DNA from 2 places in the Dietzia sp. oral taxon 368 genome. Region 1 is predicted to be linked to the other one. Evidence: riboswitches for the same ligand, from Rfam matches in the RefSeq annotation. Region 1 holds a riboswitch; the other holds the start of a gene.

The links. Region 1 has a riboswitch for cobalamin ahead of C3V38_RS05560 (ABC transporter substrate-binding protein). Riboswitches for the same ligand answer to the same signal wherever they lie in the genome.
Region 2: linked by a shared signal. The riboswitch ahead of C3V38_RS13555 (ABC transporter substrate-binding protein) and the one ahead of C3V38_RS05560 (ABC transporter substrate-binding protein) in region 1 are both predicted to bind cobalamin.

The regions. Positions count from the first base shown of each region.
Region 1 covers NZ_CP027238.1:1,156,820-1,164,607, reverse strand. The annotation lists gene cobF (precorrin-6A synthase (deacetylating)) at 1-129, shown strand, start outside; gene cobA (uroporphyrinogen-III C-methyltransferase) at 129-944, shown strand; gene C3V38_RS05575 ((2Fe-2S)-binding protein) at 1,017-1,805, opposite strand; gene C3V38_RS05570 (ABC transporter ATP-binding protein) at 1,798-2,580, opposite strand; gene C3V38_RS05565 (iron ABC transporter permease) at 2,577-3,731, opposite strand; gene C3V38_RS05560 (ABC transporter substrate-binding protein) at 3,733-4,731, opposite strand; cobalamin riboswitch at 4,849-5,006, opposite strand; gene C3V38_RS05555 (carbonic anhydrase) at 5,095-5,595, opposite strand; gene C3V38_RS05550 (12-oxophytodienoate reductase) at 5,661-6,860, opposite strand; gene C3V38_RS05545 (phosphoenolpyruvate--protein phosphotransferase) at 7,019-7,788, opposite strand, start outside.
Region 2 covers NZ_CP027238.1:2,889,801-2,897,588, reverse strand. The annotation lists gene C3V38_RS13580 (GyrI-like domain-containing protein) at 1-584, shown strand, start outside; gene C3V38_RS13575 (MarR family winged helix-turn-helix transcriptional regulator) at 609-1,043, opposite strand; gene C3V38_RS13570 (hypothetical protein) at 1,105-1,584, shown strand; gene C3V38_RS13565 (amidase) at 1,655-3,166, shown strand; gene C3V38_RS13560 (XRE family transcriptional regulator) at 3,743-4,018, shown strand; cobalamin riboswitch at 4,112-4,266, shown strand; gene C3V38_RS13555 (ABC transporter substrate-binding protein) at 4,362-5,408, shown strand; gene C3V38_RS13550 (iron ABC transporter permease) at 5,420-6,487, shown strand; gene C3V38_RS13545 (ABC transporter ATP-binding protein) at 6,484-7,287, shown strand; gene C3V38_RS13540 (ferric iron reductase) at 7,284-7,788, shown strand, end outside.

The DNA.
Region 1 (7,788 bases):
ACGCTGGTGGCCGGCCGCGTCGGCGACGTGCTGGCCGAGCTGCGGGGGCACCGCGAGCGGCTGCGCGCCGAGCACGGCTGGGTGATGGATGTGTACCTGTTGCGACGCGGAGAAGGGACGACGGCCTGATGGCGGCGGAGAATGCGGCGGCCGGCGAGGATCGCGTCGACCGGGCCGTCGGCGGCGGGCAGTGCCCGGGCCGGGTGGTGCTGGTCGGAGGCGGGCCGGGTGACCCGGGGTTGATGACCGTGGCCGGGCTCGAGGCCGTGCGCACCGCCGACGTGGTGGTGACCGACCGCCTGGGACCTGTGTCGATCCTCGTCGAGCTCGACCCAGGCATCGAGGTGATCGGTGTGGGCAAGGTGCCGTTCGGTCCCGCGACCCCGCAGGAGGAGATCAACCGGATCCTCGTCGAGCAGGCCCGGCGCGGCCGCACGGTGGTGCGACTCAAAGGCGGCGACAGCTTCCTGTTCGGTCGCGGCGCCGAGGAGCATCTCGCGTGCACGGCCGCAGGAGTGCCCGTCACGGTGATCCCGGGCGTGACTTCAGCGTTCTCAGTGCCCGCGCTCGTCGGGGTCCCGGCCACGCACCGTGGGCTCTCGCAGGGAGTGTCGGTGATCTCCGGACACGTCCCGCCCGGGCACCCGCAGTCGACGCTCGACTATGCGGCGCTGGCTCGCTCCGGCACGACCCTGGTGCTACTCATGGCGGTGACGACCCTCCCCGCGATCACCGCGGAACTGCTGGCCGAGACGATGCCCGCGGACACCCCGGCGGTGCTGATCGAGAACGGCTCGACCCCGGCCCAGCGCATCCTGCACGGCACGCTGGCGACGATCGCGCGACAAGCCGCGGAGGCGCAGGTCGCGCCACCCGCGATCACGGTGATCGGCGCGGTCGCCGGGCTGGCGGGGGATCTGGTGCCCGGATTGCCTCTCGCCTGAGTCTGGGGTCGCACCCGGCTCCGGAGTTCGACAGGTGCTCCGATCGGCCCGGGGTGATCGACGGTCGAGAAGCTAGGCCCGCCGGATGAGCTCGGCCCGGCGGTCGTCCGGGGCGCGGCGGGGGCAGCTCGCGCACTTGCCGCCGTCGGTCGCCACATAGATGAGGCAGCACGAGCCGCGGCGGACGAACCGCCGTGTCCGCTCCGAGCCCTCCACGTCCACGTAGCGGGCCGGCAGCAGCGGCGGCCGACACACGGCGCGAGCGAGCTCGCCGCCGCGGTCCTCGTCGCCCGCAGCGCGGCCCGCCTCGAGCGCCCGGTTGGCGATGGAATCCGTCGCGATCGCCCACAACGCCCGCCGGGCCGCGCCCGAGACCTCCGCGAGGGCGTCGATCACCCCCGAGTGGGCCTCCACCAGCGCGTCGGCGAAGGCCGCGACCGACGGAAGGAGTCGATCAGACCGCGCCGACCGGAGATAGCCGTTCGGCTGCAGCGAGACGCTGAGCCGCCCCGGGCGGGGATCGGGCGCGCGTCCGGTGGCGAGCAGCATCGCCAGCGGCGCGGCGACCAGCGTCGAGCTGGCCGAATACCACCACAACGTCCCGTTCACCCGCGGATCGTCATGCGTCCAGCGCCGGCCGGTGTCCTCCACCCGCCGGGCCAGCCACCGCGGGTCCGTCAGCACCACGCCGGGCAGGACGGTCGAGCCGTGCTCGATGGTGCGGGCGAAGTCCCCGAGGAGGGTCGAGGCGCCCGCGTACGCTGCCGCCACGGCCCCGGGGGCGCGGAGCTCGTCGTCGTCGCCGTCGTCACCCCCCGGCCCGCCACCCACGCTCGCGCCACCCACCGCCTCGTCACGCATTGGCCAGCCCCACCACGTCGAGGGTGCGGCGACCGTCCGACCCCGCCCGCACCTGGCCGCGCACGCCGAACACCTCCCGCAGCACCGCGGCGTCCAGGACCTCCTCCGGCGCGCCCGTCGCGACGAGCCGACCGCGGTGTAGAACGGCGACGGCATCGCAGTACTCGACGGCCATGCGCAGGTCGTGGAGCGTGAGCAGCACCGCCAGGCCGCCGGCCGCGAGCTCGCGCAGCAGCGCCAGGACCGACAGTTGCTGGTGGAGGTCGAGGTGGTTGGTCGGCTCGTCCAGCAGGAGGACGTCGGGCTGCTGGGCCAGGGTGCGCGCGATCGACACCCGCTGCCGCTCCCCGCCGGACAGGGCGAGCACATCGCGGTCGGCGAGTTCGGTCAGCCCGACCCGCGCGAGGACGGTCTCGACGACCGCGGAGTCGTCGGTGTCCAGCGGCTCGAACAACCCGCGGGTGACCGTCCGGCCCAGGCGTACCGACTCGCGGACCGTGATGCCGCCGAGCGAGACCGGCTCCTGCGTGCTGGCCCCCACCGCGCGGGCGAGCGCGCGGCGGCGCAGCGAGGTGATGTCCGCGCCGTCGATGGTGACGTGACCCGCCGTGGTGGGCAGCGCTCGGTAACACGCGCGCAGCAAGGTCGTCTTCCCACTGCCGTTCGGCCCGACCAGGGCCGTGACCAGACCGGGAGTGACGGTGAGGTCGACGCCGTCGAGGATCTGCCGGCCGCCCAGGCGGGCGGAGACACGGTCCGCGCTGAGGGTGGTCATATCGACGCCCTCCCGTAGCGGCGCCACAGCATCACCAGGAACACGGGCCCGCCCACGACGCCCGTGATGACGCCGACCGGCAGCTCTGTGCCCTCGCGCACTGAGCGGGCGGCGATGTCGGCCAGGACCAGGGCGAGGGCGCCGAGCAGCGCCGCGGTGGGCAGCAGGCGCGCGGACGTCCGGCCCGTGAGGAAGCCCGCGAGGTGCGGGATGAGCAGGCCGATGAACCCGATGGTCCCCGACACCGCCACGGCGCCCGCGGTGAGCAGCGAGACGAGCAGCAGCATGAGGATCCGGAACCGCGGCACGTTGACGCCCATGGCGGTGGCGCCGTCGTCGCCGGTGAGGAGCAGGTCCAGGTGGCGACTGCACAGCATCACCACCGTGCCGGCGACGGCAAGGATCGCGATCGGCGCCCAGACCATCGTCCACCCGGCGTCGCCGAATCCGCCGGCGAGCCACCGCATGACCGTGCCGAGTTGGTGGTCGTCACCCAGTACCAGCAGCGTGAAGGTGTTGAGCGCGCCGAAAACCATCGTCATGGCCGCCCCCACCAACACGATCGCGGTGGTGTCGTGGGCGCGGCGGGCCACCAACACCACCCCGGCCAGCGGGAGCAGCGCGCCGACGAACGCGGCCATGGGCAGGGTGAAGACGCCCCACACCCCGGCGCCCACGCCGAGGACGGTGAGGGCGACGACGCCGAAGCCCGCCCCGGAGGAAACCCCAAGCAGGTACGGGTCCGCGAGCGGGTTGCGGGTCACCGCCTGCGCGACGCCGCCCGCCACCGCCAGGGACGCGCCCACGGCCGCCGCCATGAGCGCGCGGGGCAGCCGCGACTCGAGGACGATCGCCTCCCGGGCGTCGGTCCACCACGGCTCGAACAACCCCGGGGCGAGGCGGTGCGCCACGATCGCCCACACGTCCCCGAACGGGATGGACACCGAGCCCAGCGAGACGCCCGCCGCGATCGCGACCACGAGTACGGCCAGCAGCGGCAGACAGATCAGCGCGAGGGGCCGGCGGCCGCTGGGTGCGGTGCCGGCGGGGTCCGTTATGTCGGAGGAGGACACGACGGCGGGGTCGGCCCCTGCCCGGGCCGGCGGGCGGCGGCCCTCGCGGCGATCGGGCTTCTCGGCTACCGACGTCATGTCACTGCCCGAACGCGTGCGGGTGCAGCTCGCGGGCGATGGTCTCCACCGAGGTCGCCATCCGCGAGCTCTCGAAGAAGTCCGCCAGCGGCACCACCACGATCCGGTCCTCCCGGATGGCCGGGGTGGTGGCCATGACGGGCTGCGCGCGCAGGTAGGCGATCTTGTCCTCCGCGCTGGTCGGGCCGTAGTCCAGCACGACGATCGCCTCCGGCTGACGCTCGCCGAGGACCTCCCAGGTGGTCTTGGGGTACGGCTTGTCACCCTCGGAGAAGATGTTGTCCGCGCCCGCGTACTCGCCGATGAGCTGGCCGATGCCCACACCGCCGATCGTCATGGGTTCGGCCTCGCCGCTGTCGTAGAAAAAGGTGGGGATGCCGGTCACGCCCGCCGCGTCGAGCGTGGAGCGGACGTCTTCGACCCGCCCACGGATCCGATCCGTGAGGTCGCGTGCCCCCTGCTCGACGCCGAGGACACGACCGAGCTGGGAGAAGTCCGTCTCGAGCATCGACAGGTCGGGGAAGCCCTCGCCGCAGTACTCCGAGAACAGGAACGTGTTGATACCGGCGGACTCGAGGGCGTCGCGGCTGCGGCCCTCCTTCTCGTCGAACGCGCTGCGCATGCCCGCGACCACCAGGTCGGGCTCGAGGTCGACGATCTGCTCCCAGGTGGGGTACTCCTCGGCAAGCGACGGGATGGCGTGGAACTGGTCGGCGACCTCCGGCAGCACGTCGTTCTGATCGCCGTAACCCATCCCGACGATCCGGTCGCCCGCACCCAGCTGGATGAGGGTCTCGGTGACGTGGTCGTTCATCGAGATGATGCGCTGCGGCGGCTCGGTGTAGGTGGCCTCGCGCTCGCAGTTGGCGATGGTGACCGGGTTGGCGAAGGGCTCGGCCGCGCCACCGCTCTCGAGCGCCTCGCCCCGGGAGCAGCCGGCGAGCGCCAGGCCGCTCACGAGCAGCGCGGCCAGCGCGGTTCTGGGGTGGTGACGGAACATGATCAGACCTCGGATCGTGTCGTGTGGTCGACGACCACGGCAGACCCGCAGGACGGCTGGCGTCGAGGACGCCACGTCACCTGACAGGACCCCGGATCGCAGACCTCGGCGATGACTGGTGGAGTCAGGCCTCCGGGCAGGCGATCGGGCTCGCCGCCACTTGTGGTAGCGGCACACCGTTGCGGGTCAGCGCCGGATTCTCACCGGTCTTTCCCTGCGTCCGGAAGTCGGTAGTTCATGTCGAGCATAGGCACACCGCGCCGCGCGGAGGTAGTCGTCTCCCACCCAGCCACCTGCGTCGGCGGCCAGCGCCGCCTCAACGGTGGGATGACGCCGGAGTCGTCGACGGCCGTGCCGGGCGGGCTACTCTTCGCGCTGGACCTCACGCAGTTCGCCGGTGGACACGTCGTAGACGAAACCGCGCACCGCGGTGCTGTGCAGCAGGAAGGGGTCGGATTCCACGCGGGCGATCGACTGGCGGACGTCGGCCTCCGGCTCCGGGAACGACTCGGGCGCCCAGCGCGGCCGCAAGCCGGTGTCGGACTGGATCTGATCCTTGAAGTCGTCGTCCCGGAAGGTGAGCATCCCGCAGTCCGTGTGGTGGACGAGGACGATCTCCTCGGTCCCGAGCAGCCGCTGGCTGATGGTGAGCGATCGCAGGACATCGTCGGTGACGACCCCTCCCGCGTTGCGGATGACGTGGGCGTCGCCCTCTGTCAGGCCCAGCAGGCCGTACGGGTTGAGGCGAGCGTCCATGCAGGCCACGACGGCGACCTTCCTGCCGGGCGGCATGGGCAGGTCGCCCTTGTCGAAGTCGGACTGATAGGCCTTGGCGGCCTCGAGCAGTTCATCGGTGACGGTCATGGCCGCAGGCTAGCCCCGGCCGGCCGGGCCCGCCAGGGTTCGGCTCGCGACGGCGGGAACCGTTGTCAGGCCGGGGCGCGGAGCGGCGCCTCATGCACCTCGCGGTCGAACTCCGGAAGCGGCTCGGCCTCGCGCAGGACCCGGGCAATCGCCGGATCAGCCAGGTGCATCCGGCCGATGGAGATGAGATCGAACTCGCCGCGCTCCATGCACTCCACGACCGAATCGATGTTGTCCGCCGCCACGGCCGCCTTGCCCAACTTCTGCTCGCGCAGGGACGTCCCGATCCCCACGCCGCCCACGGCGCCCGCCGGCTTACCCGTGAGTCTGCGGGCCCACCCGGCGAGGGTGACCTTGCCGTCGTCACCCTCCAGGTCGGGGAACGCCGGATCGCTGAACCGCCTGGTCGACGCGTCGAACAGGTCGACGCCCGCCTCGGCGAGTGCGCCGAGGTAGACGCCGAGCTCGTCGGGGCTGGTGGCCTTGAGCACCGTGTAGTCCTGCTGCGTGTGCTGCGAGAAGCGGTAGAACAGCGGCGCCTCCGCGCCGATGGCCTCACGGACCGCCGCCACGACTGCTGCGGGGAAGCGGCTCCGCGCCGCCAGGTCGCCGCCCCACTCGTCGGTGCGTCGGTTGGTATCGGCCCAGACGAACGCATCCAGCAGGTAGCCGTGGCCGCCGTGCAGGGTGACCCCGTCGAACCCGGCCTCGAGGGCATACCGTGCCGACCGGGCGAAGGCGCCGATCACGTCGGCGATGTCCGACTCGGTCATCGGCTCCACCGCCGGCGACCAGCGCTCGATACTCCGATCCGAGTACGTGGTGACGCCCGGCGTACCCCACAGGCCCGACGGACGCATGGGGTGCATCGCCATGAGGCGGTCGCGGCTCCCGCGATCGAAGCGGGCGTTGGCGCCCCACAGCGGACCGACGTGCCACAGCTGCGCCATGATCCGGCCGCCCGCGGCGTGCACGGCGTCCGTCACCACGCGCCACGCCGCCACGGACTCCGGACCGTCGAGGCGCGGGATCGCGGAGTGGTCGACCGACGTGGGGTGGTCCACGCCGATGCCCTCGGTGACGACCAGCCCGGTACCGCCTGCGGCGCGGGCCGCGTAGTAGTCCCGGTTGATCTCGTCGGGCAGTCCGCCCGGGCAGCCCATCCGCGTCATCGGCGACATGACCAGGCGGTTGGCCAGGTGCAGTGAGCGGACGTCGAGCGACCGGAACAGGGTTTCACGACCGGGGGCGACCAGCGGATTCATGATGTGAGACCTCGTGATTCTCGGTGTGGCGACGAAGGCGGAGTCCTGATCTGGACACTCTCGTCGTTGACAGGCGTCAAGTGTAGACCAGCCAATGGTGTTCGCGGAGGTCCTCGAAGTGGCGCTCCGCCGACGCCGCCCGCGTGCCCGGCGCCCCCTCAGCCGCGGGCGGCGCGGACCGCGTCCCGGGCGTCGCGGGCCGTGTCGCTGTCGAGCGCGATCCGGGCGAACTCGCGGCACTGCTGGAGCGTGACCCCGGCCAGCGCGGCGCCGACGTGGGGGAGGGCGGCGGTGGCCACCGACAGCGAGGTGACGCCGAGCCCCAGCAGGACGCAGGCGAGGTCCGGGTCGGCCGCCGCTTCGCCGCACACGCCCACCGGGATCGACCGGCCGTCGGGGGAACGGCCGGCGGCGTCGGCGACCGTGCGGATGAGTCGCAGCACCGCGGGCTGCCAGGGATCGGTGAGGGCGGCCAGGTCGGGGGACATCCGGTCGGCTGCCATGACGTACTGGGTGAGGTCGTTGGTGCCGACGGACAGGAAGTCCACGTGCGGGAGGAAGCGGTCCACCGCCACGGCGACGGACGGCACCTCGACCATGATCCCGGGCGTGAGGCCCCGGCCGCGGCAGCGGTCGGCGAAGTCGCGGGCCTCGTGGACGGTGGCCACCATCGGCGCCATCACCCACGGTGAGGACTGCGCTCCGCCGACCTGCCGGCCGGCCGCCGCGAGGGCGTCGAGCTGGCGGTCCAATAGCCCGCGGTCGAGCAGGTCCACGCGGATCCCGCGCACGCCGAGGGCGGGGTTGTCCTCCTCGGTCATCCCGGCGAACGCGAGCGGCTTGTCCGAGCCGGCGTCGAGGGTCCGGGTGACGACGCGCGCGTCGGAGAAGGCGCCGAGCACTCGGGCGTAGAGCGCGACCTGCTCGT
Region 2 (7,788 bases), 1.7 Mb from region 1:
GGCTGCGACGCCACCTGTACTCCGGCCGCGTCGGGCGCGTCGACACGGTGGAGGTCCCGCCCATGTGGTTCCTCCGGGTCGACGGCCACGGCGACCCCAACACCGCGCCGGCCTACCGCGCGGCCGTCGAGGCGCTGTACATCATGTCGTACGCGATCCGGGCGATCGCGAAGTCGGAGCTCGGGCGGGTCCACACCGTGGGCCCGCTCGAGGGGCTCTGGTACGCCGACGATCCGCGGGTGTTCACCGCGCGGGATAAGGCCGCGTGGAACTGGACGATGATGATCTGGCAGCCCGAGTGGATCACGCCGGAGGTCGTCGCCGCCGGGGACAGGGTGACGACGACGAGGGGTTCGGACGCCGGCGAGCGTGTGCGGTTCGCGGAAGGGACCGCGGTTCAGACGCTGCACGTGGGGCCCTATGACGAGGAGGGGCCGGTCATCGCCCGGATGCACGCGGAGGCCATCGCGGGCCGGGGCGCCGTGCTGTCCGGCCACCATCACGAGATCTATCTCTCGGATCCGCGCAGGGGCGAGCCCGCGAGGCTGAGGACGATCCTCCGCCAGCCCGTCGCGTCCGGCTGAGCCGGTGCCGCCGCGCCGGGTCCGCTACGCGTCGGCCTCGAGCGAGTCGACGAGGCGTTGAGCGAGGGTGCGCAGTTGCAGCAGGTCCTCATCCGACATGTCCAGCCTTCCGAGCAGGGAACACTGGATGGCCTCCGCCTCTGCGCGCAGCTTCTCGCCGGACTCGGTGAGGTGGACGTGAACACTCCGGCCGTCGTCGGCGGACCGCGAGCGGGCGACGAGTCCGGCGTTCTCCAGGCGCGCCAGAAGAGGGGAGAGGGTCCCCGAGTCGAGGAGGAGGCGGTCGCCCAGTTGGCGGACGGTGAGGCCGTCCTCCTCCCACAGGGCGAGCAGGGCGAGGTACTGCGGGTAGGTGAGGCCGACCGACGCGAGGGCGTGCCGGTAGGCGGAGGTCGACGCGCGCGAGGCCGCGTAGAGCGCGAAGCAGACCTGATGGTCGAGGCGGAGATCGGCGGGCATGGGTCCGAGTATCCCCGACAAATCGGTTGCGCTCAATTAGGTTGTGCGCAACACTTCTCCCATGGACGAACTCACCCAGTCACACCGGGCCGCACCCGCGCAGTCGTCACCCGCCCGGGGGCGGCGGATCGGGGAGGCGGTCCGCCACGTCAGTCGCTGGGCCCTCGGCGCCGCCCTGCTCGGCGCGGGCACCGGACACCTCACGGCCATGCGCCAGGAGTTCCAGGCGCAGGTCCCGACGTGGGTTCCACTCGACCCGGATTTCGTGGTCGCCGCGTCCGGGGTCGTCGAACTCGGGCTGGGTGCCGCGCTCATCTTCACGCCGGTTCGTTTCCGCCCCGTGGTGGGCGGGGCGACCGCCGCATTCTTCGTCGCGATCTTCCCGGGCAACATCTCGCAGTACGTGACCGGCACCGCGGCCTTCGGGCTCGACACCGACCGCGACCGCTTCATCCGACTGTTCTTCCAGCCGGTCCTCGTCGCCTGGGCCCTGTGGTCGACCGGTGCGTGGCGCGCATGGCGGGCCCGGTCCCGCCGCTGACGGGGCCCGCCGCTGACCGTATCCGTCGTCCGCCCGTCTCCGGTGGCCCCCATGCGTAGACTCGGCGTCCATGCACTTCGACGAGTACCGGAGTCATGACGCCCTGGGTCTCGCCGCCCTCGTCCGCGGCGGTGAGGTGACGCCGGGGGAGCTGCTCGACGCCGCGACGCAGCGGGCCGACCTCGTGGCGCCGCAGCTCAACGCCATCGTCCGACGGATGGACGGCCCGGCGCGGGCCCGGGCCGCCGAGGAGCTGGCGGGACCGTTCGCCGGTGTACCGTTCCTGCTCAAGGATCTCGGCCAGGACTACCGGGGGGTCCCCACCAGCGGCGGGTCGCGGACCCTGGCAGAGGTGCCGGCGGCCGAGCACGCGACCGTCGTGCAGCGGTGGCTGGACGCGGGCCTGGTCGTCTTCGGCAAGACCAACACCCCGGAGTTCGGCGCGAAGGCCGTCACCGAACCGGCGCTGTTCGGGCCGGCCCGGAACCCGTGGGATACGCGCCGCAGTCCCGGCGGGTCTTCGGGAGGGTCGGCGGCCGCCGTCGCGGCGGGTGTCGTACCCGTCGCGGGCGCGAGCGACGGCGGCGGGTCCATCAGGATCCCGGCAGCCTGCTGCGGACTGGTCGGCCTCAAGCCCGGCCGCGGTATCGTCCCGACGGGTCCGGTACGCGGGGAGGCGATGCACGGCGCGGCGACCAACGGCGTCGTCTCGCGAACCGTCCGCGACACCGCCGCAATGCTGGACGTTCTCGCCGGCGGCGAGCCGGGCGGCCCGTACCTCCCGGCGATGCCGTCAGAGACGTTCCTGTCCCAGGTCGGTGCCGAGCCGGGCCGCCTGCGGATCGGGCTGTGCACGACGTCATCGATCAACGCTTCGCCCCACCCGGAGGCGCTCGCGTCGGTCGAGTCCGCGGGCCGTGCGCTCGAGGGGCTCGGTCATCACGTCGAGTTTCTCGAGTCGCAGCCCGTCGACGACCTCGCACTGGCCCGCGACTTCCTCACGAGCTGGTTCGCGTACCTCGCGTGGACGGTGGAGAGCACCCGGCAGCGGACGGGATGCCGCGACCGGGACTTCGAGACGGACACCCGGATCGTCGCCGCGCTGGGCAGGTCGCAGAGCAGCGTGGACTACCTCACCGCAGTGATGCGTCGCGACGACTACGTGCGCGAGTTGACCGCCTTCTTCTCGGGCTACGACCTGCTCATGACGCCCGGCCTCGCGGATCTACCACCGCTCATCGGCGCCCTCGACACCCCGCCGTGGGCCGTCCGGGGAGCGGAGGCGCTGCTGACGACCCGGACCGCGCCGCTACTGCGTCATTCCCGGTTCGCGGAGTCGATCATCGACGACAACCTGAGCTGGGTCCCGTACACGCAACTGGCCAACCTCACCGGGCGGCCGGCGATGTCGCTTCCACTGCACTGGACGCCGGAGGGCCTGCCGATGGGGGTCCAGTTCGTCGCGCCCCTCGGCGGGGAGAGCCGGCTCCTGCGGCTCGCCGGACAGCTCGAGCAGGCCCTGCCATGGGCCGATCGCCAGCCGACGATAGACGGCGCCGACACCGCCGCGTCGACGAGGTGATGCCCCGAACCGGGGCGGGCGCGACCGGCGGGCCCTCGTGGGGCAGCCGAGACTCGTCCCGACCGCGACCTCGGACCTCCCCGCCTTTCGTCACCCGTGACGTTTCGACTGCATCGTCGAGCACGCACACGGCCGGCACACCGGGACCGAGGATGGCGACGCCGTCCCGGACCGGGCACGGTGCCCAAGTCGCAGCCGGGCGGGCGACGCGAGACACTGTCGGCGCACCAGCCGGGTGGCACAACGGCACGGGGCGCGAGCGCGCCGTGGCGCGGTCCGGAGCCGACGGGTCGGCGGCGTGGGAAGGTCCGGACATACCAGCAGTGTCTCCGACAACAGGTCCGAGGCGGACGAGGGCGGGCACAGTCACGTCGACGCCGCCGGTCGAGAACGGCGGGACAACGCGAGCCCCGAGGATCACGACCTGCGGCCACGTCACGTCGCGCGCCGTCGGCCCCTTCTGGTCCGACCGCCGGATCCACCAAGTGCCGATAATCTACATTATGTAAAGTTTCACTTGTCGGATACGTTAATTCATACTTGACGACCCCTCGGCGCAGGCGGACACTCGGGCCCATGCATACCCCTCGCCTGGTCGAACTCATCGACGCCCACAAGCGTGCCTATGGCGTCAGTGAGTCCGAGCTGGCCCGCCGAATCGGGATCACCCGCCAGAATCTGCACCTGTGGCGCACCCACGGACTGCGCGGCCTGCCGGCCCGGACCACGCTCGACGGCATGGCTGCCGAACTGCGTCTCCCGTATGTCCGGGTGCTCGAGGCAGCCCTACGCGATGCCGGCTACCTCGACGACACCGACCACGTTGCCACTACCGAGTCGCCCCTCTTCTAGGGCATGTCGCTTCACCGGCCTGCGGCCTCAGGGGTGAGGAAATGCTCAGGTATGCTCCCCGTTAGTCGGTTCGGTGCCGCCTGTCCCTGCGCTACTTCTGCGCTCGGAGCCGGGCGATATCGACGCAAGAGGGAATCCGGTGGGAGTCCGGAACTGTCCCGCAACGGTAAGAGAATCCAATGGCGTGGTCACAACATCCCCGCCACCAGTTCTCGAGTCCGACACCTGCCGGCGCAGGGGCGCACCCCGCGCTCCTGCACTCACGGCCGAGGAGCCCTCACACATGAATATCAAGACCCGTCGACCACGGCTGTCCCGTGACAGAGTGGTCACTCTTTTGGCAATGCTCGGCTTGGTGGTCACGACCGCTTGTTCGGCACCTGAGCAGCCCTCCGAAGAGACGCCGGCTCAGTCCATCACGGTTGTCGACGACGCCGGACGGACCGTGGAGTTCGACGGCCCGATCGAGTCGGCTGTGGTGGCTAACCGCTACAACAGCGAGCTGATCCGGGCGATGGGCGACATCGACAAGGTGATCGCCGTCGACGCCAACACCGCCCAGGATCGCGTCTATTGGGGTCAGTTCGATCCGGATAACGTCATCGGCAAGGGCCAGAGCGAACTGAACGTCGAGAAGATCATCGAGCTCGATCCCGAGGTGCTGATCCTGCCGCGCAACGGCAAGGTCGACGAGTACGCGGCCGCGCTGGAACCGGTCGGCATCAAGGTCCTCACCGTCACCGGGTGGGACAACGGCGATTTCGCCTCGCAGCTTGAGATCCTCGGTAGCGCCTTTGACAATGAGGCCGGAGCCGAGAAGGTCACTGAGTTCTTCGAGTCGACCAAGGTCGACATCGCCGACCGCGTGGGCGGAGTCGAACCGAAGAAGACCGTGTACTGGGAGTACGGCGATCCCTATACCACCGCCATTCCCGAGACGTCCAACGACGGGTGGCACCAGATGATCGTGGCCGCGGGTGGGGTCAACATGTTCGGCGACCCCACCCTGGAGGGCGACACGGTCGATCCCGAGCAGATCCTGGCCACTGCCCCGGATCTGATCCTCAAGACGACTTCGGGTGGGGCGCTGAAGAACACCGGCGTCTACACGCCCCCGGCCGACGGTGAGTTCGCCTCGATCGGGCAGGAGATGATCGCGCGTCCCGGGTGGCCGGAGCTCACCGCCGTGCAGGAGGGCAACGTCCACATGATCACCGGATTTGCGGGCGGCGGACTCGGCAAGATTGTCGGAGCGGCCTACCTGGCAAAGTGGCTCTACCCGGAGCAGATGGCGGGCTTCGACCCGGACGACGTCTTCTCCCGGTGGCTGGAGCTCCAGGGTATGGAGCTGCCAGAGGGTCACGTCTACACCGTCCCGGCCACCCGGTGATCTGACAATCCGTGGCGAGTCAAACTACTCGTGATGACCGCCGGACGATCCTGGGAACCCGCCGCACACGGCGACTGATCCTGGTGGCCGCGGCGGCGATCATGCTGGCGCTGGCCTGGGCGGGCGTGGTCAACGGCGTGACCGACATCAGCTCGGTCAGGTTGCTGGCCACGCTCGTACCCGAAGGTGACCGGTGGGCCACCCCGTTGACGTGGAACGAGTGGGTCGCGGTGGTGCAGCTCCGCCTGCCGCGGATCGCCATGGCCGTCGTGGCCGGGATCGGGCTCGCGGTGGCCGGCGCGGGCATGCAGATCATCACCGGCAACCCCATGGCCAGCCCCTTCACCACCGGGATCTCCAACGCCGCGGCCTTCGGCGCCTCCGTCGCGATTCTCACGGGTCTGTCAATCGTCGGGTCCCGCACCCTGGGCACGATGGTCGCCGCGTTCATCGGCGCGGTCCTGTGCTCGCTGCTCGTCTTCTCAATCGCCTCGGTCACGCGGATGGGTCCCACCGCGATCATCCTGGCCGGGATCGCCCTGAGCTATCTGTTCTCGGCCCTGGCGGCGGGACTGCAGTACGTCGCGGACGAGCAGCAGTTGTCGTCGATCATCCACTGGACATTCGGGGACCTCGGCCGGGCGACCTGGTCACAGATCGCGATCGCCGCCGTCGTCGTCGTCCTCGCCTGTCTGCACGCCCGCGCCAACACAGGCAACTACCAACGGTTCGCCGCGGGCGACGATGTGGCGCGGGCCCTGGGCGTCTCCGTCACGCGGCTGCGCCTGGAGACCGGGTTGTCGATCACCTTGGTCGCGGCCACCGTGATCAGCGTGACCGGGGTCATCGGGTTCATCGGCCTCGTGGCTCCACACATCGCGTCCATGCTCGTCGGGGCCGATGAACGCTACCGCCTACCGCTGACCGCGATCACCGGGGCGAGCATTATCCTGGCGGCGGACCTGGTGGGCAGACTGGCCCTGAGCCCGATCATCATCCCGGTGGGGATCGTGGTGTCGCTCATCGGGGTGCCGGTGTTCCTGTGGTTGATCCTGCGCGAGGGCAGGTGGTCGCGGTGACCGATGCGAAGTCCGCGACTGGTCTGAAGGTGCGTGGTCTGTCGGCCGCACACCGCCGCCGCGGCGAGGCCGTGATCGCCGGAATCGACGTGGACGTGGCCCCCGGTGAGATGGTGGGCATCCTCGGTCCGAATGGCTGCGGCAAGTCCACCCTGCTCAAGTCCGTGTGCGGCGTGCTCACCCCCCGCTCGGGCACGATCGTGGCCGACGGAACCGACATGGTGAAGGTTCGCCCGCGCCGACGCGCGCAAATCCTGGGTTACGTCCCCCAGCACGACGATGGGGTGGGCCGAGCCCTCACCGTGGCCGAGTCGATGAGTCTCGCACTGGATCGGCGGCGCCTCAGCGAGGAAGCCACGCTCGACATCGTCCTGGGCATCGCCGAGCGACTCGGCCTCGGGGGGATGGCATCACGCCGCGCCTTCGAGCTCAGTGGCGGCCAGCAACAGCGAGTGCTGATCGGCCGGACCCTGGCCGCGCAGACCCCGTACCTCCTACTCGACGAGCCGGTCAGCGCGCTAGACCTGCGTTACCAGCTGGAGATCATGGAGATAGTGCGCGACCTGGTCCACACCGACGGCGTGGGGGTGGCGATCGTCCTGCACGACCTTAATCTGGCTGCCGCGTTCTGCGACCGACTGATCGTCCTCGACCAGGGACGCGTGCACTCGCAGGGGCGGCCGGCCGACGTCATCACCACCGAGTTCGTCGAGACCCTGTACGGCCCCGTGGCCGATGTGGTCCACCTCAACGGGGCCAGGTACGTGGTGCCGGCCCGGAGAAGGAACCCCGAGACATGACCGACATCCCCGCACTGTTGACCGCCATCGACGGCCTCGGCCCGCCGTTCCGCGTCATCCGCCTGACCCCGGGCGACACGGCTGCCACCGAAACGGCGGCGGGTAATCAACGCTTCCACGGCATGCAGCTGTGCGACCCGGCATCCGGGCAGGCCCGTCGGATGGTGGAACTGCACGCCCAGTTCCGGGGGATGGAGACGGGGCGGCACGCCGGTTCGTTGGTGTTCCAGCGCTACTGCCATCGGGTCTGCGCGGTCGCGGTGGCGGCGTGGATGTTGCACGGCGTGGCACTCGATCTCCACGCGGCGGGGGTCTCGGTCCGGTTCACCGACGGATCGCCCGACCTGCTGACGCTGCACTCACCGCAGGTGCTCAAGGACGCGACCCCGGAGCAGGTCCTGACCGCCACCGTCGACGGGCACCTGCGCCCGCTCGCCGAGGCGGTGAGCGCGGAGACCGGGCCCGGGATGGGCAACCTCATGGGAAACATCGCGGCAGGCT